DNA from 3 places in the Pseudomonas sp. P1_F7 genome. Region 3 is predicted to be linked to each of the others. Evidence: predicted binding sites of a transcription regulator. Region 3 holds the regulator's gene; each other region holds the start of a gene.
The links. The regulator sigma-54, encoded in region 3, starts transcription at its own class of promoters, with help from an activator protein. The targets are predictions, from matches to a motif close to ANTGGCATNNANNTTGCTNT.

Region 1 (7,172 bases), on a different contig from region 3:
GGATTGTTGCGCGTTCGCCAGCCAGTCGCCGTTGTACAGCGGTCCCGAACCCGTGTTCGTCGTGCGCTCAGGTAATGGTGTCTTGTTGATCGTCGTGGCAGCGGTCGTCGCAGAAGGCACCAGCCCGGCCAACAGACGATCAGCCAGCTTCGGCGGCAATGCCAGACGTCGCTGATTGATCAACGCCATGTCATTGCGATGACCACCCTCACCCGCTTCTTGCGGTGTATGGACCGATCGCGAAGCCCACAACGGACGCTGACCATTGACCCGCGACAGCGGGCCATTGATTGCCACCGTGCCTGCCGCCACCGGCGTTTGCACGACCGCCTTGGCAGCCTCTTGCTTGGCCAGCGACGCAGCCGCTGCCTCGCCCGGCGCCATGGGCTTGCTCTTCGACATCTGGCGCATCAGCACGTCCGCCAGACCGATACCACCGCCCTCGCGGGACATGGAAACCGCCAGTTGCTGGTCGTACATTTCCTGGTATTGCTTGGCCGCCGGCGTGTTCATCGGATTGTCCTGGCCCAGCGCTTCAGTGGCCGAGCGCATGGACTTGAGCATCTCACCGAGGAACAGCGATTCGAACTCCTGCGCCACCTTGCGCATGTTGCCGTCGCTGTTCTTGTCGCCGACCTTGAGCTGATTCAGACGATTGAGGTCCGAATAGGAGCCCGAATCGCTGCTGCTGACCAGACCGCTCTTGCGCATATCCACGATGGCCGTCCTCAGATCACGATCAGATCGGCTTGCAGGGCGCCGGCCTGCTTCAGCGCTTCGAGGATGGCCATCAAGTCACCCGGTGCCGCGCCGACCTGGTTCACCGCCCGTACGATCTCGTCGAGGGTGGTGCCAGGGCCGAATTTGAACATCGGCTTGGCTTCCTGCTGGGCGTTGACTTTCGAACGCGGTACCACCGCCGTCGTGCCATTGGACAGAGGGCCGGGCTGGCTGACGATCGGGTCTTCAGTGATGGTCACGGTCAGGCTGCCGTGGGTAACGGCGGCTGGGGAAACCTTGACGTTCTGGCCGATCACGATGGTGCCGGTACGGGAGTTGATGATGACTTTCGCCACCGCCTGACCCGGATCGATTTCGAGGTTTTCCAGGATCGACAGATAGTCGACACGCTGGCTCGGATCGAGCGGCGCCGTGACACGTACCGAACCACCGTCGATAGCCTGAGCCACGCCTGGGCCAAGCATGTCGTTGATCTTGTCGACAATGCGCTTGGCCGTGGTGAAGTCGGAACGGTTGAGGTTCAGCGTCAGGCTGTTGCCCTGGTTGAAACCGCTCGGTACCGCACGCTCCACCGACGCACCACCGGGGATGCGACCGGCCGACGGAACGTTGACGGTGATCTTCGAGCCGTCTCGCCCTTCCGCATCGAAACCACCGACCACCAGGTTGCCCTGGGCCACTGCATAGACATTACCGTCGATACCCTTGAGCGGTGTCAGCAGCAAGGTGCCGCCGCGCAAGCTCTTGGAGTTGCCGATAGAGGAAACGGTGATGTCGACCTGCTGACCCGGCTTGGCGAACGCTGGCAAATCGGCACTGATCGACACTGCCGCGACGTTCTTCAACTGCACGTTGCCCGAGCCCGGCGGCACCTTGATGCCGAACTGCGAGAGCATGTTGTTGAAAGTCTGCAGGGTGAACGGGGTCTGCGTCGTCTGGTCGCCGGTGCCGTTAAGCCCGACCACCAGGCCGTAACCGATCAATTGGTTGGAACGCACACCGGAAATGCTGGCGATGTCCTTCAGGCGCTCGGCCTGCGCGTTGAACGCGGCGGACAGCATCAACGCGACCACCATGAGGTGTTTAAGATTCAAACTGACCACCTAGAAAGGGAACAGCGGGCTGAGGAAGAAACGGTCGAACCAGCCTGGCTGACTCGCATCGGCAAACGAACCGGTGCCCGAGTAGGTGATGCGCGCATCGGCGACACGAGTCGACGACACGGTGTTGTCGGTAGAGATGTCATCGGCGCGAACCAGGCCGGCAATCCGCACCAGCTCGTCGCCGGTGTTGAGGGTCATCCACTTCTCGCCGCGCACCGCGATAATGCCGTTGGGCAACACATCGGCGACGGTCACGGTGATCGAGCCGGTCAGGGTGTTGCCCTGGGCCGCCTTGCTGTCGCCCTTGGTCGCGCGGTCGCCTTCGTAGCTGGCGCTCAGGCTCAGGTCGCCATCACCGAACGGGTTGTTGGTGGTGGCACTGCTGCCGAACAGCGAAGTCAAGCCGATGTTGGCCTTGCTGTTCTTGCCAATTTGCGAATTGGCGTTTTTGCTGGCCTGGGTCCTTTCGTTCAGGGTGATGGTGATGATGTCACCGATCCGGAACGCCTTGCGGTCGCTGTAGAGGTTCTGTTCGAAACCGGCCTGGTAGATCGAGCCGTTGTTCGCGGCCGCCGGCAACGGCGTGCGCGGCAACACCGGAGCGTAGTAGGGATCATTAGGCTTGGGCGTCGCAGGAACGCAACCTGCGAGCGCGGTGATCCCACTCAGTGCCAGAACAGATACAAAGCGATTCATGACCCTACCTCACGGTGTTGCAGGCAGCCTCATGGCCGCCACATAGACTTGATTACAGATTCTGCGTTACGAACGAGAGCATCTGGTCGGCGGTGGAGATCACCTTGGAGTTCATCTCGTAGGCGCGCTGGGTGGTGATCATGTTGACCATCTCCTCAACGGTGCTGACGTTGGACGTTTCCAGGGTGTTCTGCAGCGTGGTGCCGAAACCGTTCAGGCCTGGTGTACCGACTTGCGGCGCGCCACTGGCGGCGGTTTCCAGGAACAGGTTGTTGCCCACCGCCTGCAGACCCGCCGGGTTGATGAAGTCAGCGGTTTGCAGGTTGCCGATCACCTGGGCAGCCGGGTTGCCGGCAACGGTGATGGACACGGTGCCGTCGCGGCCGACCGTGAAGGTCTGCGCGTCGTTCGGAATGACAATGGCCGGCTCCAGGGCAAAGCCGCTGGCGTTGACGATCTGGCCGTTGGAGTCCAGGTGGAACGTACCGTCACGGGTGTAGGACGTGGTGCCGTCCGGTTGCAGGATCTGGAAGAAACCGCGACCGTCGATGGCCATGTCCAGTGGCTGCTCGGTGGTTTGCAGGCTGCCGGCGGTGAAGTTTTTCTGGGTGCCGACGATGCGCACACCGGTACCCAGTTGCAGACCCGATGGCAGTTCGCTGTCCTGGGTCGACTGGGCGCCTGGCTGACGCTTGATCTGGTAGAGCAGGTCCTGGAACTCGGCGCGGTCACGTTTGAAACCCGTGGTCGACACGTTGGCCAGGTTGTTGGAAATGGTGGTCAGGTTGGTGTCCTGGGCGGACAGACCTGTCTTGGCAACCCATAGAGCCGGAAGCATTCGATTCTCCTCGTGCGCCTGTTTTACGGCGCGACGTTCTGGTAATTAGCTGATCTGCAAGACCCGAGCCATGGCCTGGTCATCGTCTTTGGCGGTGTTCATCATCTTGATGTGCAGCTCGAACTGCTTGGACAAGGCCAGCACCGAGGTCATCTCTTCCACGGCATTGACGTTGCTCGACTCGAGGAACCCGGACACCAGCTTGACGTTGGCATCGGCCTGCGCCGGCTGGCCATCCTTGGTGTGGATCGAACCATCCAGGCCCTTGGTCATGTTCTTGAGGTCCGGGTTGACCAGCTTGATGCGGTCGACTTCCGCCATCACCCGGGGACCTTCGCCCATTGCGCGGATGCTGATGGTGCCGTCCTCGCCGACTTCGATCTGCTGTTCCGGCGGCACGGCAATCGGCCCGCCATTGCCCATGACCGGCATGCCGTTGCCGGCACGCAGCACGCCCAGGGCGTCAACGTTCAGGCTGCCGGTGCGCACGTAGCTTTCACCGCCATCCGGAGTCTGTACGGCAATCCAGCCGTTACCTTGCACGGCAACGTCGAGGTCGCGACCGGTTTCCACCAGTGAGCCCGGGGAGAAATCGGTGGCCGGGCGTTCGGACATGGCAAACGCACGCGCCGGAAAGCTGTCACCGAACACCGGCATCGAACGAGCCTGCTCCAGGTCTTTCTGGAAGCCGTTGGTGGAGATGTTCGCGAGGTTGTTGGCATGCGCCTTTTGCGCCAGTGCATTCTGGCTGGCGCCGGTCATTGCCACATAAAGGTACTTGTCCACAATTGTTCCTCTGCCTGCCGGACGTTTGCCGTCCACTGCTGTACTGCTGAGCCATAAGCAATTTGCAGACCAACTTGTTTTTGGCGGCGCGGGGGCCGGTAAACAGGGGACTTTGAGGATTCAGAGGGGATGGGGGATTTGTATCAGAGACGAAAAACCGGCGGTGTCATGCCGCTTCGCGGCAACGGATCAAAAGATCGCAGCCTTCGGCAGCTCCTACAGGGTTCGACGTAGGAGAACTTGTTGGCAATGGTGGTATGCGAAACCCCCAGGCGCTTGCCCAACTGCCGACTGCTCGGATGCTCGGAGTACAGCCGCTCCAACACCGCCTTCTCGAAACGCCCGACGATCTCGTCCAACCCACCCTCCAGCGAAAAATCGCCAAGGGGCTGACGCACGCCATAATCCGGCAAACGAATGTGCTCGGCCTTGACCGTGCCGCCGTCGCACAGGGAAACCGCCTGGAACAGCACGTTCTCCAGTTGCCGCACGTTGCCCGGCCAATGGTAATGACTGAGCCGCTCCATGGCCGCCGGAGCCAGTTTTGGCAACGGGCAACCGATCTGCCGGCTGGCCTGATCGAGGAAGTGCTCCACCAGCGGCGTCAAACCATCGAGGCATTCGCGTAGCGGCGGGATGTGCAGCGACAACACATTCAAGCGGTGATAGAGGTCCTGGCGGAACTCACCGCGAGCGCACAATTCGGAAAGGTCGACCTGGGTCGCGCAGATCACCCGCACGTCGAGGTAGACCTCTTCATCACTGCCCACACGACGGAAGCAACCGTCCTGCAGGAAGCGCAGCAATTTCACCTGCAAGCGCGGGCTCATTTCGCCGACGCCATCGAGAAACAGCGTACCGCCCGCCGTCAGCTCCAGCAGCCCGAGCTTGCCCTCGGCCCGCGCCCCTTCGAAGGCACCGGGGCCATAACCGAACAATTCCGTCTCGGCCATGGACTCCGGCAAACCGGCGCAATTGAGCGCCATTAACGGTGACTGCCCACGAGGACTGGCCAGATGGCAGGCCCGTGCCAACAATTCTTTGCCGGTACCGGTCTCGCCCTCTATCAATAGCGGTGCATCCAGTGGCGCCATACGCCGTGCCTCGCGCACTACCGCGGCCATCACTTTCGAGCTCTGAAAGATGCTGTCGAACCCGCGCAGTTCCTGCTTGCGCACGTTGTAGATGCGCTCGCCCACCCGGTCGGCGCGATGCAATGTCAACACCGCACCGGCCATGGCCTCGCTGTCGTCGTGCTCGGACTGCAATGGCGCGATGTCGGCCAGGAACACATCCCCCTTGACCTTGACCCGCAGCCCGTTGATCCGCGACTTGTTGGCGCGCACCAGTTCCGGCAAATCGAAATCTTCGGCGTACCGCGAAAGGGGAATACCCGGCACCTCGTCGACCCGCACCCCGAGCAACTGCGCCGCTGCCCGGTTGGCCGCGACAATGGAACCGCCCATGTCGATCGACAGCACCGGAAACTCCAGCGCACCGAGCAGTGCGTTGAGCTCCATATGCCGACGCTCGCTCGGCATCAGCCCTACACGCTTGACGCCGAAAACCCCGGCAATCGCTTCGAATTTCGGACGCAAGGCCTGGAACTGAATGTTGATCAGGTTCGGGCAATGCAGGTAGATGGCGTTGCCATGCTCACCGCCCACCTCACCACGGGCCACGTTGATCCCGTACTCCACCAACAGGTTGAGAATGTCGCGCAGGATGCCGATGCGGTTCTGGCAGTGGACTTTGATACGCATAAAAAAGGCCCAAACAGTGAAGGACGAGGCCAATGGCAGGGATTTTTCTGCGTGGGCGCTCAGATAGTCGTCAAGATTATGTGACAGGAAAGGCGCTTTTCAAACCCGAAAATCTCAGCCAGTACGCAACAAGCGGCCACTCGTAACGAAAACTTTACGATTATCGAGGGATTTTTCTGCGCTTGACGCCGAGCACCTGCTGCAACGGTGCAATCCATGGGGTATTTCTAGGTCTATAGCAGTACATAACAAGAACGAAATCCCTAGCAGGAGAGCAGCATGAAGCAGACGCAATACGTGGCTCGCGAGCCCGATGCGCAAGGTTTTATCGACTACCCCGCCGAAGAACACGCGGTGTGGAACACGCTGATCACTCGTCAACTGAAAGTGATCGAAGGGCGTGCGTGCCAGGAGTACCTGGACGGTATCGAAAAACTCGGTCTGCCCCACGACCGCATTCCTCAACTCGGCGAAATCAACAAGGTCCTCGGTGAAACCACCGGCTGGCAGGTAGCCCGCGTACCGGCGCTGATCCCTTTCCAGACCTTTTTCGAATTGCTGGCCAGCAAGCAGTTTCCAGTGGCTACCTTCATTCGTACCCGCGAAGAGCTGGATTACCTGCAAGAGCCGGACATTTTCCACGAGATCTTCGGTCACTGCCCGCTGCTGACCAACCCGTGGTTTGCCGAATTCACCCACACCTACGGCAAACTCGGCCTCAAGGCTTCCAAGGAAGAACGCGTGTACCTGGCGCGCCTGTACTGGATGACCATCGAATTCGGCCTGGTCGACACCCCGCAAGGCCAGCGCATCTACGGCGGCGGCATTCTGTCTTCTCCGAAAGAGACCGTGTATTGCCTGTCGGACGAGCCTGAGCATCAGGCGTTCGATCCGCTGGAATGCATGCGCACGCCCTACCGCATCGACATCTTGCAGCCACTGTACTTCGCGTTGCCAAATCTCAAGCGTCTGTTCGACCTCGCTCACGAAGACATCATGGGCATGGTCAAGCAAGCGATGCAGATGGGTCTGCACGCACCGAAATTTCCGCCAAAACCAAAAGCCGCGTGATCCGCCGCTTTTAGAATCAAGTGAGCCTGTCAGAAACCATCGCTTTGGATTAGCGTGGTAGCACTGAGGGCCGATTTCCCAACATTCGATTTCAGGAACACATCATGACCGCATTAACTCAAGCCCATTGCGAAGCCTGCCGCGCCGACGCCCCACAAGTCAGCGACGAAGAAC
Region 2 (7,172 bases), on a different contig from region 3:
TGCAGCGTCGAGCGGGCAGCCAGACCGCCATCGGCGCACTGGCTGACGCCGTCGGCGATGGCGAACAGATAACCTTTGCTCGCCGCCAGCGCCGGAGCCGGTGTGACCAGGCGCAGGGCATCCTGGTTTTCCTCGCGAGGACCGATGGCGCTGGCTTCGGCGAAACTCAGTTGCAGGCTCATCGGGAGGTCAGACCCGCGCAGCCGTCACGGCAGCCGAACCCCAGGTGGTTCTCCAGCGCCGTTTCACGCCGTGCAGACCGAACCAGGCCAACACGCCGAGGCTGGCGAACAACCACAGCGCCAGTTGATAGCTGCCGGTGCTTTGCTTGATCGCGCCCATACCGGCCGCGAGGGCAAACCCACCGATGCCGCCGGCCATGCCGATCAGGCCGGTCATCACGCCGATTTCCCGGCGAAAACGCTGTGGCACCAACTGAAAGACCGCGCCATTGCCTGCACCCAAACCGAGCATGGTGCAGACGAAAAGTGCCAGGGCGGCGTAGGAATTCGGCAGGTTGAAACCGACCGCGGTAATGCAGATCGCCGCGACGGTGTACATCGCCAACAGGGTCCGAATGCCGCCGAAACGGTCGGCCAGCGCGCCACCCAGAGGGCGCATCAGGCTGCCGCCGAACACGCAGGCAGCGGTGTAGTAGCCGGCAGTCACCGGGCTCAAGCCGTACTGGTCGTTGAAATAACCGGGCAGGGCACTGGCCAGGCCGATGAAGCCGCCGAACGTCACGCTGTAGAAAAACATGAACCACCAGCTGTCACGATCACCCAGGGCCTTGAAGTAGTCGGCCATGGATTTGGCTTTTGGCCGCTCGGGGGCGTTTTTGGCCAGCCAGGCAAAGACGATCAAGGTCAGGATCAGCGGAATCAGGGCGAACCCGAACACGTTGCTCCAGCCAAATGCTGCCGCCAGCACCGGGGCGATCAATGCGGCGAACACTGTGCCCGAGTTACCCGCGCCGGCGATGCCCATGGCCTTGCCTTGATGCTGCGGCGGATACCACTGCGAGGCCAGGGGCAGGGCGACGGCGAACGAAGCGCCGGCCATGCCGAGGAACAGGCCCAGCAGCAAGGCTTGCTCGTAGCTGTGGATCCCGAGTTTCCAGGCGCCGAACAGCGCGCAGATCACGATCACCTGACCGATCAGGCCGGCGGTTTTGGGCGACAGGCGATCAGCCAGCATCCCCATCACGAAGCGCAACACCGCCCCGGCCAGAATCGGCGTGGCGACCACCAGCCCCCGTTGTTGTGTCGTCAGGTGCAGGTCGGCGGCGATCTGTACCGCCAAAGGTCCGAGCAGGTACCAGACCATGAAGCTCAGGTCGAAATAGAGGAAGGCTGCGAACAATGTGGGTGTATGGCCGGATTTCCAGAAGCTTGAATTCATCGCGCACCTCAGCTGTGAAGAGTCTCGGAAGGAGTCATGAGCTTGCAGGTGGGGCGCCGTTACGGCCGCACCACCGGCCCCGTGCTGTGGGGCCAAAACGAAAAAACGCCGCCACCCGATTCGCCAAGGGCAAATGAAGTGAGCGACGTCTTTGTCGTAGGTGGGGCAACCGCCGTTGGTTACCTGTACCGATTACCTAGCCAGATCTGTGCCATATCGGAAATTTGTTGTTCAACCCAATAATTCGCTCATGGCAATAATCTGCTCCGCCACTTGAATCAGCTTCTGCTGGCGGCTCATCGCCTGGCGGCGCATCAGGGTGTAGGCCTCTTCCTCGTTGCAGTTCTTCATTTTCATCAGCAGCCCTTTGGCCAGTTCGATGCGCTTGCGCTCGGCCAATTGCTGGTCGCGGGCATGTAACTGGGCACGCAAGGCCTGATCGCTTTCGAAGCGCGCCATGGCCACATCGAGAATCGGCTGCAGGCGTTGTGCGTGAATGCCTTCGACGATGTAGGCGCTGACCCCGGACTTGATCGCCTGTCGCATCACATCGGGGTCGTGTTCGTCCGTGAACATCACAATCGGTCGTGGCTGGTCGCGAGTCACCAGCACCACTTGCTCCATGACATCGCGCCCCGGTGACTCGGTATCGATCAGAATCACATCCGGACGCACCGTTTCGACGCGTTCGGGCAGGTCGATGGTCAGGCCGGACTCATCAATCACTTCGAAACCGGCCTCGGTCAGGGCGGCCTTCAGGCGTCCGACTTTTTTCGCGGTGTCGTTGATCAGCAGGATACGCAGCATGTTCGTGGTCTCCTGTCAGCGGCTGGCGGATCGGTGTGAGCTGTCGCTCATGGCGTGCAGTTTGAAACTGCGGGCATAACCGGCCGGGTCCGAGCCGTCCCAGATCTTGCCGTCGATCAACTGACTGCTGCGCATTTCCTCGGCTGACGAAGCGACGCCGACGGCACTGGCGGCCTCACGGTACAGGTCCAGTTGCTGGACCTGTCGGGCCACCGCGAGATAGTCCGGGTCATCGCGCAACAAACCCCAGCGGCGGAACTGGGTCATGAACCACATGCCGTCGGACAGGTACGGCAGGTTGACCTCGCCATCCCCGTGCAAGCGCAGTGCGTGTGGGTCTTGCCAGCGATGGCCAAGGCCGTCGGCGTATTCGCCCAGCAGGCGCGGTTCGATGCATTCCAGTGGCGCGTCAAGGTACTGATCGGCACTGAGTAATTGTGCGGTACTGCGGCGATTCTCGGTGCTTTCTTCGATGAAACGACTGGCCTCCAGAACCGCCATCACCAATGCCCGGGCAGTATTGGGGTATTGCTCGACGAACGCGCGGGTGCAGCCGAGGACTTTTTCCGGATGATCGGGCCAGAGAGTCTGGGTCGTGGCCAGGGTGAAGCCGAGGTCCTGTTGCACGGCGCTGGCGGACCAGGGTTCGCCGACGCAGAAGCCGTCGATACGCCCGGCTCGCAGGTGCGCGATCATTTGCGGTGGCGGCACCACCACGCTGTCGACATCCTGCAATGGGTGAATGCCCTGGCTGGCGAGCCAGTAATACAACCACATGGCGTGGGTGCCGGTTGGAAACGTCTGGGCGAAGGTGAGTTTTGAGCGAGTTTGGTGCACGTGCCGATCCAGTGCTTCAGGACTGGTCACTCCAAGCGCTTGCAAACCGCGGGACAGATTGATGCTCTGGCCGTTCTGATTCAGGCCCATCAACACCGCCATGTCGGTCGCCGCCACACCACCGATGCCCAGGTGAACGGCGTAAATCAGACCGTAGAGGCTGTGGGCTGCATCGAGTTCGCCGCTGACCAGTTTGTCCCGCAGGTTGGCCCAGGACGATTGGCGCTTGAGGTTCAGGGTCAAACCGTGGGGTTGGGCGAAGCCCTGGGTGGCGGCGACCACCACCGAGGCGCAGTCGCTCAGGGCCATGAAGCCGAGATTGATTTCGGTTTTTTCCGGGGCATCGCTGCCATTGACCCAGGCCAGAGGGCCGGCTGACGGTTCGTTCATCGTACGTTCACCTTGCAAAAAAAACGTCGTCCCGGGTCCGTGCATGGGCAGGCCGGGGACGACGCCATTGTCTTTGCACACATTCCGTCGTTGGCATGGGTGCTGGTGTCCAGAGTGGTGCAAGGCATATGCCATTAACCGTTGATTTGCTCACGCGCCTCGCTTGCCACCCCGTTGCCCGGCTATAATCGCCGCCTCAATTCGCCGCCAATCGAGTCAAATCCGCCCATGTACACTCTGGCCCGTCAGCTGTTGTTCAAACTCTCCCCGGAAACCTCCCACGATCTGTCCCTGGACCTGATCGGCGCGGGCGGGCGTCTTGGGCTCAACGGCTTGCTGTGCAAGGCCCCGGCGAAGATGCCGGTGAATGTCATGGGCCTGGACTTCCCGAATCCGGTGGGCCTGGCCGCCGGCCTGGACAAGAACGGCGCGGCCATCGATGGTTTCGCCCAACTGGGTTTCGGTTTTGTCGAAATCGGCACCATCACCCCGCGTCCGCAGCCGGGCAACCCGAAGCCACGTCTGTTTCGTTTGCCGGACGCCGAGGCGATCATCAACCGCATGGGTTTCAACAACCTCGGCGTCGATCACCTGCTTGCCCGCGTGGCGGCGGCCAAGTACAAGGGCGTGCTGGGCATCAACATCGGCAAGAACTTCGATACTCCGGTCGAGCGTGCCGTGGACGACTACCTGATCTGCCTGGACAAGGTTTACGCCCACGCCAGCTATGTGACGGTCAACGTCAGTTCGCCGAACACGCCGGGCCTGCGCAGCCTGCAATTTGGCGACTCGCTCAAGCAGTTGCTGGCCGATCTGGCCGAGCGCCGCGCGGAACTGGCATTGCGTCATGGCAAACATGTACCGCTGGCGATCAAGATCGCGCCGGACATGAGCGACGAAGAAACCGCACAAGTTGCGCAAGCGCTGATCGAAACCGGAATGGATGGCGTCATTGCGACTAACACCACCCTGAGCCGCGTTGGCGTCGAGGGCATGGAGCATGGCGAAGAAGCCGGTGGTTTGTCCGGCGCACCGGTTCGCGACAAGAGCACCCACACCGTGACGGTGCTGGCATCGGAGCTGGGTGGTCGCCTGCCGATCATCGCTGCTGGCGGCATTACCGAAGGCAAGCACGCCGCAGAGAAAATCACCGCAGGCGCGAGCCTGGTGCAGATCTATTCGGGCTTTATCTATAAAGGCCCGGCGCTGATTCGTGAGTCGGTAGACGCAATCGCAGCGCTACGCTAGCGAGCTTTTGTGGCGAGGGGGCTTGCCCCCCCGCCACAAAGGTTTGCCGCTGAATTTGAGCGGGCATAAAAAAGGGCTCCTTGAAGGAGCCCCTGGGCCGGAGCCCGCCGTCCGGATGGGACGCGCATGGTTAATTCGGTACAAAATCAGATTGTCGTGTCGGAGTGTTTTGCCCTGTAATTAGCCGACGGCGTGAAGTTCGTTGAGTTTGTGGATTCCCGCAGTGCCGGTCATACCGTCCCAGTTGTCGCCGCGTCCTTCTCGCCAGCCGTTGATCCAGGCTTGACGTACCGACGGTAGAGTAAATGGGCAAAGCTCACGGGATTTGCCACCAACGCCATATTGATATCCGCGCAAAAATGCTCTTTCCAACGGATCACGCTTAAGTCTTCTCATAGGGTGTTGCCCTCACTTGTTGACTGTATTTATCGCGTCGACCTCTATTGAGGTCTGGCAGAAAAACTCTGCCGTTGGGGGCTCGTTGCCGGCGTGACGAGCCAAGGTGTTGGCGTCGTTGCGGCGCCAACCTGTATTGAGTTCTAACCAATGCGTCACATCGAGGGAATGATCGTTTTGTCATAAGGACGTAACTATTAATGTGCTAAGGCCATAAGTAACAGCGTGTTTTTAGCGTATTTATTGGCCAAACCCCGGTATGATCGGCCCTGCGCTGGATGATGGGCTTAATCCTTTAGTGAGAATGGCTCCCGTTGCCGGGAAGTACTATTCGACGAAGGGTCGATTTATGACATTTTGTTGCATCAACTTTTTTATCTGTCCTTGCATCTAAGCTCATTTAACCCGGGCAGCAAGGGTGGAACGGCACACCTTCGTGCCACGCGGGCGCTCTTCGAGAAAAGCGCCTGATTGAAAACCGGACCGGCAATGCGTTGCCCGGTCACTCAGCTAAAGGTTCTGGAATTCCCATGTCCGATCGTTTCGAACTCTTCCTCACTTGCCCAAAAGGCCTTGAAGGCCTGCTCATCGAGGAAGCCGTCGGGCTTGGCCTTGAGGAAGCGCGGGAACACACCTCTGCCGTGCGCGGCATGGCCACCATGGAAACCGCTTATCGCCTGTGCCTGTGGTCGCGTCTGGCCAACCGCGTGCTGCTGGTGCTCAAGCGTTTCCCGATGAAGGACGCCGAAGACCTGTACCACGGCGTGCTGGACATCGAGTGGCAAGACCACATGCTCAATGACGGCACCCTGGCCGTCGAATTCAGCGGCCATGGCTCGGGTATCGACAACACCCACTTCGGCGCGCTGAAGGTCAAGGACGCCATCGTCGACAAACTGCGCACCCCGCAAGGCGACCGTCCGTCCATCGACAAGCTCAACCCGGACCTGCGCATTCACCTGCGCCTGGACCGTGGCGAAGCCATCCTGTCCCTTGACCTGTCCGGGCACAGCCTGCACCAGCGCGGCTATCGCCTGCAGCAAGGTGCGGCACCGCTGAAGGAAAACCTCGCGGCCGCCATCCTGATCCGTTCCGGCTGGCCACGTATCGCGGCCGAAGGCGGTGCACTGGCCGACCCGATGTGCGGTGTCGGTACCTTCCTGGTGGAAGCGGCGATGATCGCCGCCGACATCGCGCCGAATCTGCGTCGCGAGCAGTGGGGCTTCACCGCCTGGCTCGGTCACGTTCCGGCGCTGTGGAAAAAACTGCACGAAGAAGCTTCCGAGCGCGCAGCGGCCGGCCTGGCCAAGCCACCGTTGTGGATCCGCGGTTACGAAGCCGATCCGCGGCTGATTCAACCGGGTCGTAACAACGTCGAGCGTGCCGGCCTGAGCGAGTGGATCAAGATCTACCAAGGTGAAGTCGCGACGTTCGAGCCACGTCCGGACCAGAACCAGAAAGGCCTGGTGATCTGCAACCCTCCGTACGGTGAGCGTCTGGGCGATGAGGCTAGCCTGCTCTACCTCTACCAGAACCTCGGCGAACGCCTGCGTCAGGCCTGCCTGAACTGGGAAGCGGCGGTGTTCACCGGCGCGCCGGACCTGGGCAAACGCATGGGTATCCGCAGCCACAAACAGTATTCGTTCTGGAACGGCGCCTTGCCGTGCAAGCTGCTGCTGATCAAGGTGCTGCCGGATCAATTCGTCACCGGCGAGCGTCGTACTCCGGAACAGCGCCAGGTCGAGCGTGAGCAAGCCGCCTACGATCAGGCGCCGAACGAGCCGCAGGAACGCAAGTTCAACAAAAACGGCAACCCGATCAAACCGACGCCGGCACCGGTTCCGGTGGTCGAGCAGCCGCGCCTGAGCGAAGGTGGGCAGATGTTCGCCAACCGCCTGCAAAAGAACCTCAAGGCCCTGGGCAAGTGGGTCAAGCGTGAAGGCATCGACTGCTACCGCGTCTACGATGCCGACATGCCGGAATATTCCATGGCCATCGACCTGTATCAGGATTGGGTCCATGTTCAGGAGTACGCCGCGCCGAAATCCATCGATCCGGAAAAGGCTTCGGCCCGTATGTTCGATGCCCTGGCA
Region 3 (7,172 bases):
TGCAGGAACAAGTCGAGCAGATCATCGCTGAAGCCAAACGCCAGGGCGCCAGTGCCTGTGAAGTGGCGGTGTCACTGGAGCAGGGTTTGTCGACCACGGTGCGCCAGCGTGAAGTCGAAACCGTTGAATTCAACCGTGATCAGGGTTTCGGTATCACCTTGTACGTCGGCCAGCGCAAAGGCTCCGCCAGCACCTCGGCCAGCGGTCCTGATGCGATTCGCGAAACCGTCGCCGCTGCACTGGCCATCGCCAAGCACACTTCGGAAGACGAAGCCTCGGGCCTGGCGGATGCCGCACTGATGGCGCGGGATATTCAGGATTTCGACCTGTTCCATCAATGGGACATTACTCCGGAGCAAGCCATCGAGCAGGCCCTGGCCTGTGAAGCCGCGGCGTTTGCCGCCGACAGCCGGATCAAGAACGCCGACGGCACCACCCTCAGCACCCATCAGGGCTGCCGCGTCTACGGCAACAGCCACGGGTTTATCGGCGGTTACGCATCGACTCGTCACAGCCTGAGCTGCGTGATGATCGCCGAAGCGGACGGCCAGATGCAGCGCGATTACTGGTACGACGTGAACCGGCAGGGCAATCTTCTGGCCGACCCGGTCAGCATCGGCCAGCGCGCTGCACAGCGGGCGGCCAGCCGTCTGGGGGCGCGTCCGGTGCCGACTTGCGAGGTGCCGGTGCTGTTTTCCGCAGAGTTGGCTGGGGGGCTGTTCGGCAGTTTCCTGTCGGCGATTTCCGGCGGCAGCCTGTATCGCAAGTCTTCGTTCCTTGAGGGCACTCTCGGCCAGAAGCTGTTTCCGGAGTGGCTGACCATCGACGAACGTCCGCACCTGATGCGGGCATTGGGTAGTGCGGCGTTCGATGGCGACGGCCTTGCGACCTACGCCAAACCGTTCGTCGAAAAAGGCGAATTGGTGTCGTACATCCTCGGCACCTACTCCGGCCGCAAGCTCGGCATGCCGAGCACGGCCAACGCCGGCGGCGTGCACAACCTGTTCGTCACCCATGGCGATGAAGACCAGGCGGCCTTGCTGCGGCGCATGGGACGCGGGCTGTTGGTCACTGAGTTGATGGGCCAGGGACTGAACATGGTCACCGGCGATTATTCCCGGGGCGCGGCGGGTTACTGGGTCGAGAACGGCGAAATTCAGTTCGCGGTTCAGGAGGTGACCATCGCTGGCAACATGCGCGACATGTTCAAACAGATTGTCGCCGTGGGTAACGATCTTGAGTTGCGTAGCAACATTCGCACAGGTTCGGTGCTGATCGAGCGGATGACGGTGGCGGGTAGCTAAGCCAGGGCCGCTGTACAAAAAGGCGCGATCCTCATGGACCGCGCCTTTTTTATTGCCTTTGTCCCGTCCTGAATAGGGTTTACACCTGTTTCAGGACTAGACACAAACGCGGTGTATCTGATGTATTGCGATGATAGGGGTTGGGGCCGCTTCACGCCCCAGCGGGAGCAAGCTCCCTCGCCACAAAATCACCGGGAAAGGATTCTGTAGCGGTTACTCGCCTTCGTCGAAGAAGTTGTTGATCAACGCCACCAGCGCATTCAGCGCTTCCTGTTCCTGCTCGCCTTCTGTGCTCAAGTGGATCGTGGTGCCTTTGCCGGCGGCCAGCATCATCATCGCCATGATGCTTTTGCCATCGACCATGGACTCTGGTGTACGACCCGCCCGGATCTGGCACGGGAACTGACCCGCCACCCCAACGAATTTTGCAGAAGCGCGGGCATGCAGGCCCAGCTTGTTGATAATTTCGATTTCCAGAGCAGGCATCGCGGTGTGAATCCTTTAGCTGAGGTCGCGGTGGCGAACCTGGACGTTCTTCAGGGATTTTTGCAGCGCCTGCCCCAGACGCTCGGTCAGGTAGACGGAGCGGTGATGTCCGCCAGTGCATCCGATGGCAATGGTGACGTAGGCGCGGTTGCTGGCGGCAAAACGAGGCAGCCACTTTAGCAGGTATGTGGAAATGTCCTGGAACATCTCTTCGACATCCGGCTGTGCCGCCAGATACTCGGCAACCGGTTGATCGAGCCCGGACTGCTCGCGCAATTCCGGTTTCCAGTAAGGGTTGGGCAGGCAGCGCACATCGAACACCAGGTCGGCGTCCACCGGCATGCCACGCTTGAATCCGAAGGATTCCACCAGGAACGCAGTGCCGGGTTCTGGCTGATTCAACAGGCGCAGTTTGATGGTATCGCGCAGTTGATACAGGTTCAGGCTGGTGGTGTTGATCTTGAGGTCGGCGAGGTCGGCAATCGGCCCGAGCAGGACGCTCTCGACGCTGATGGCTTCGGCCAGCGAGCGGTTGGCGTTGCTCAGGGGGTGACGTCGGCGGGTTTCCGAAAAGCGCTTTAGCAGGGTTTCTTCGTCGGCGTCCAGGTACAGGACATCGCACTGGATGTGGCGGCTGCGGACTTCTTCGAGCAGCTCGGGGAAGCGGGATAGGTGGCTGGGCAGGTTGCGGGCGTCAATGGAAACGGCGACCAGCGGCTGCACTAGCTCGGTATGAATCAATGCTCGTTCAGCCAGTTCCGGCAGCAGACCGGCAGGCAGATTGTCGATGCAGTAGTAGCCGTTGTCCTCAAGAACGTCGAGGGCGGTACTTTTACCTGAGCCGGAACGGCCACTGACGATGATCAAGCGCATGATTACTGACCGTTTTGCTCGTCCAGGACAACCTGATACAGGGCTTCGTTGCTTGCAGCATGACGCAGTTTTTCGCGAACTTCCTTGCGGTCGAGCATGCTGGCGATCTGTCGCAGCAGCTCAAGGTGCGCATCGGTGGCGGCTTCCGGGACCAGCAGTACGAACAGCAGGTCAACCGGCGCGCCGTCGATGGCGTCGAAATCGATAGGGGCGTCCAGGTGCATCAATGCACTGATGGGCGAAACACAGCCCTTGAGGCGGCAATGTGGAATAGCGATGCCGTTGCCAAAACCGGTGGAGCCGAGTTTTTCACGGGCAATCAGCGCCTCGAAGACATCTTGCATCTCCAGAGCCGGCACTTCGCGGGCGATAAGATTGGCAATTTGTTCGAGGGCTTTCTTTTTACTGCCACCCGGCACGTTCACCAGGGAACGGCCGGGGGTCAGGATACTTTCAAGTCGGATCATGGGTTGGGAGTGTTAACGACCTGTTGCGCCCTGAAGGAGGCTCTGGGTCTTTTCCTTATGCTTTTTGAGTTGTTTATCCAGCTTGTCGGTGAGTGCGTCGATCGCGGCGTACATATCAGTATGTTCCGCGTTGGCGACCACTTCATTCCCGGGAATATGCAGCGTGGCTTCGATTTTCTGTTTCAGCTTCTCGACGGTCATCGTGACCTGCACGTTAGTGATCTTGTCGAAATGTCGCTCCAATCGTTCGAGTTTTTCGCCGATGTAGGTGCGAAGAGGTTCGGTCACTTCCAGTTGGTGTCCACTGATGTTGACTTGCATACAGCTTCTCCTTCGTTGCCAGTGCATAAAGCGGTAGATCAGATGATCTACCACTGGAACGCTGTGGCGTGGCTCTACATCAACCGCTTGCGTTCGCTCGAAGGCGCGATCCCGAGGGATTCGCGGTACTTGGCGACGGTGCGGCGAGCCACCTGAATGCCTTGTGCCTCCAGTAAACCAGCGATCTTGCTGTCACTCAACGGCTTTTTCTGATTTTCCGCGGCAACCAGTTTTTTGATGATCGCGCGGATCGCCGTGGACGAGCATTCGCCGCCTTCGGAGGTGCTTACGTGACTGGAGAAAAAATATTTCAGTTCATAAATTCCCCGGGGGGTGTGCATGAACTTCTGGGTGGTCACCCGTGAAATCGTCGACTCATGCATGCCGACCGCTTCGGCGATGTCATGCAGGACCAGCGGCTTCATGGCTTCGTCGCCATATTCGAGGAACCCGCGCTGATGCTCGACGATCTGGGTGGCAACCTTCATCAGGGTTTCATTGCGGCTTTGCAGGCTCTTGATGAACCAGCGGGCTTCCTGCAACTGATTGCGCATAAAGGTGTTGTCGGCGCTGGTGTCGGCGCGGCGCACGAAACCGGCGTACTGGGCGTTGACCCGCAGCCGTGGCACCGACTCCTGATTCAGCTCCACCAGCCAGCGCTCGTTGTCCTTGCGCACGATAACGTCAGGAACGACGTACTCGGCTTCGGTGGACTCGATCTGCGAGCCCGGGCGCGGGTTGAGGCTCTGGACCAGCTCGATGACCTGGCGCAGCTCATCTTCCTTGAGCTTCATGCGGCGCATCAACTGGCTGTAGTCGCGGCTGCCAAGCAGGTCGATATAATCGGTGACAAGGCGCTTGGCCTCGGCCAGCCAAGGGGTCTTGGCGGGCAGTTGGCGCAATTGCAGCAGCAGGCATTCGCCCAGATTGCGGGCGCCGATGCCGGCGGGCTCGAATTGCTGGATGCGGTGCAGGACGGCTTCGATTTCGTCCAGTTCGATGTCCAGTTCCGGATCGAAGGCTTCGAGGATTTCCTCGAGGGTTTCGTCCAGGTAGCCCTGATTGTTGATGCAGTCGATGAGGGTCACGGCGATCAGGCGATCGGTGTCCGACATCGGGGCCAGGTTCAGTTGCCACAGCAGGTGGCTTTGCAGGCTTTCGCCGGCCGAAGTGCGGGTGGTGAAGTCCCACTCGTCATCATCATTGCTGGGCAGGCTGCTGGCGCTGGTCTGGTAAACGTCTTCCCACGCAGTGTCGACGGGAAGTTCGTTGGGGATACGCTCGTTCCAGTCACCTTCATCGAGGTTATCAACCGTCGGGGCGCTTTCCTGATAAGAGGGCTCCTGGATGTCAGTGTTGGGCTTTTGTTCGGCGTTGTCGGCCAAGGGGTCGGAATTGTCGAAGTCGTCGCCTTCTTCCTGGCGTTCAAGCATCGGATTGGACTCCAGGGCCTCCTGGATTTCCTGTTGCAGGTCCAGGGTCGACAATTGGAGCAGGCGGATGGCCTGTTGCAGCTGCGGTGTCATCGTCAGCTGCTGGCCCATTCTCAAGACTAGCGATGGTTTCATGGCAGGGGCTTAACACCTTATTCGCCGGCGCACATGCGCCATCCACTACAGGGCGCCAGGGCGCCAAACATAAGCAAATTATATGCCTGAAACTGTAGTGTTTGCCTAGAGCACTGTAACAATAAAAAAGAGTTGTTTTTTATCGAGACAAGCGCTCGTCGACCAGTCTGGCACCTCGGTGTCCTACAGGCGGAATTCGTGGCCCAGATACACTTCCTTCACAAGGTCGTTGGCCAGGATGGTTTCAGCGTCGCCTTCGGCGATCAGTTGACCGTCATTGACGATATAGGCGGTTTCACAGATATCCAGGGTTTCACGAACGTTGTGGTCGGTGATCAGCACGCCAATGCCCTTGGCCTTGAGGTGGTAGATGATCTGCTTGATGTCGCCGACCGAAATCGGGTCCACGCCGGCGAAGGGTTCGTCGAGGAGGATGAATTTCGGGTTGGTGGCCAGGGCGCGGGCGATTTCCACGCGACGGCGCTCACCACCGGACAGACTCATGCCGAGGTTGTCGCGGATGTGGCTGATGTGGAATTCCTGCAGCAGGCTTTCCAGCTCCTTGCGACGACCGGCCTTGTCGAGCTCCTTGCGGGTCTCGAGGATGGCCATGATGTTGTCGGCCACCGACAGTTTGCGGAAGATCGATGCTTCTTGCGGCAGGTAGCCGATACCGGCCTTTGCGCGACCGTGCATCGGCTGGTGGCTGACGTCCAGGTCATCGATCAGGACGCGGCCCTGGTCGGCTTGCACCAGGCCGACGATCATGTAGAAGCAGGTGGTCTTGCCGGCGCCGTTCGGGCCAAGCAGGCCGACGATCTGGCCGCTGTCGATGGACAAGCTGACGTCACGCACGACCTGGCGGCTCTTGTAGCTCTTGGCCAGATGCTGAGCTTTCAGAGTTGCCATTACTGGGCCTTATTCTCGTCGGTTTTCTTCTTCGGCTGGATCACCATGTCGATACGCGGGCGCGCCTCGGTGACCTTGCTGCCTGTGGCGCGACCGGCGCTGGCGAGCTTCTTGACCGTGTCGTAGACAATTTTCTCGCCCTGGGTGACGTTGTTGTCCTTGTCGACAACTTTTGCCTTGTCAATCAGCACGACCCGGTTTTGTGTGGCGTGATACTGGATGGTCACGCCCCAGCCCTGAACGGGTTTGGTATCGCCAGCGGTTTGCAGTTGCTCGAAGTACGCCAGGTTGCCCACCGATGTCACCACGTCGATGTCGCCAGTCGGGGTGCGGGTGATGGTCACGGTGTTGCCGGTCACCTTCATCGAGCCTTGGGTGATGATCACGTCACCCTTATAGGTAGCAATACCTTGCTTGTCGTCCAGTTGGGCATCGTCGGCCTGAATGCGGATAGGCTGCTGTTGATCTTCCGGCAGAGCCCAGGCACTCACGCTTCCCAGTGCTGCGCCCAGACTGAGCAAAATCGGGAGGGTTTTAACGAGCCTCATACTGTCCTCTTACGTTCGATAGCAGGTGTATCCTGCTTTCTTTCAAATACGCTTTCATTCCCTTGCCAGTCGATACACCGCCAGCGCCGTCGATTCTAACGTCTTGCTCGGTCTGCGCATATTGCTGCTGCGGGAACACGGTCATGCGGGTGCTGGTGATCAGGGTTTTACGGTTTTTCTCGTCGAAGCGCGTGATACGCACGTCATCGATCAGTTCGACCTGTGTGCCGTCAGGGTTGACCTCGCCGTGCAGGCTCTGGACGTGCCACGGGAATTCGGTGCCGCGGAATACATTCAGGTCGGGGTTGGTCAGCAATGTCACCTCGGTCGCTTTCAGGTGCTCGACCTTGTCGGACACCAGATCATATTGCAGCTTGCCGTCCGGCAGGTACTGCACGCTGTGGGCGTTGATGGCGTAATAGTCGATTGCGCTTTCATCGACCGGCGTTACCGGCTTGTCGAGGAAGCGTTCCGGGCTGATGTTCCAGTAGCCGACCGCGGCGAATATCGCTGCGATGCAACTGTACATCAGGGTGTTACGAAACTTTTTGCTCAGCATAGTGGGCTCACAGGTACGCCGCATTGGCCGCATCAAGGCGGTCCTGGGCGCGCAGGATCAATTCGCAGAATTCGCGAGCGGCGCCTTCGCCGCCACGGGCGAGGGTGATGCCGTGAGCGTGTTCACGCACGAAGCTG

Region 1: a site for sigma-54 is predicted at 4,219-4,238, ahead of AC1D1M_RS11985 (flagellar basal body rod protein FlgF). Genes of this name have one in related genera too.
Region 2: a site for sigma-54 is predicted at 3,552-3,571, ahead of AC1D1M_RS04520 (CmpA/NrtA family ABC transporter substrate-binding protein). Genes of this name have one in related genera too.

What each region holds. Positions count from the first base shown of each region.
Region 1 is NZ_JBFUBR010000006.1:189,393-196,564, forward strand. It holds gene flgJ (flagellar assembly peptidoglycan hydrolase FlgJ) at 1-717, opposite strand, end outside; gene AC1D1M_RS11970 (flagellar basal body P-ring protein FlgI) at 729-1,817, opposite strand; gene flgH (flagellar basal body L-ring protein FlgH) at 1,845-2,540, opposite strand; gene flgG (flagellar basal-body rod protein FlgG) at 2,593-3,378, opposite strand; gene AC1D1M_RS11985 (flagellar basal body rod protein FlgF) at 3,424-4,164, opposite strand; gene AC1D1M_RS11990 (sigma-54-dependent transcriptional regulator) at 4,308-5,927, opposite strand; gene phhA (phenylalanine 4-monooxygenase) at 6,207-6,998, shown strand; gene AC1D1M_RS12000 (4a-hydroxytetrahydrobiopterin dehydratase) at 7,103-7,172, shown strand, end outside.
Region 2 is NZ_JBFUBR010000003.1:95,997-103,168, forward strand. It holds gene AC1D1M_RS04505 (bifunctional protein-serine/threonine kinase/phosphatase) at 1-182, opposite strand, end outside; gene AC1D1M_RS04510 (nitrate/nitrite transporter) at 190-1,401, opposite strand; gene AC1D1M_RS04515 (ANTAR domain-containing response regulator) at 1,633-2,208, opposite strand; gene AC1D1M_RS04520 (CmpA/NrtA family ABC transporter substrate-binding protein) at 2,224-3,435, opposite strand; gene AC1D1M_RS04525 (quinone-dependent dihydroorotate dehydrogenase) at 3,664-4,683, shown strand; gene rmf (ribosome modulation factor) at 4,864-5,079, opposite strand; gene rlmKL (bifunctional 23S rRNA (guanine(2069)-N(7))-methyltransferase RlmK/23S rRNA (guanine(2445)-N(2))-methyltransferase RlmL) at 5,610-7,172, shown strand, end outside.
Region 3 is NZ_JBFUBR010000010.1:44,911-52,082, forward strand. It holds gene pmbA (metalloprotease PmbA) at 1-1,304, shown strand, start outside; gene AC1D1M_RS15590 (HPr family phosphocarrier protein) at 1,518-1,790, opposite strand; gene rapZ (RNase adapter RapZ) at 1,806-2,663, opposite strand; gene ptsN (PTS IIA-like nitrogen regulatory protein PtsN) at 2,666-3,130, opposite strand; gene hpf (ribosome hibernation-promoting factor, HPF/YfiA family) at 3,143-3,451, opposite strand; gene AC1D1M_RS15610 (RNA polymerase factor sigma-54) at 3,526-5,019, opposite strand; gene lptB (LPS export ABC transporter ATP-binding protein) at 5,203-5,928, opposite strand; gene lptA (lipopolysaccharide transport periplasmic protein LptA) at 5,928-6,476, opposite strand; gene lptC (LPS export ABC transporter periplasmic protein LptC) at 6,463-7,035, opposite strand; gene AC1D1M_RS15630 (KdsC family phosphatase) at 7,043-7,172, opposite strand, start outside.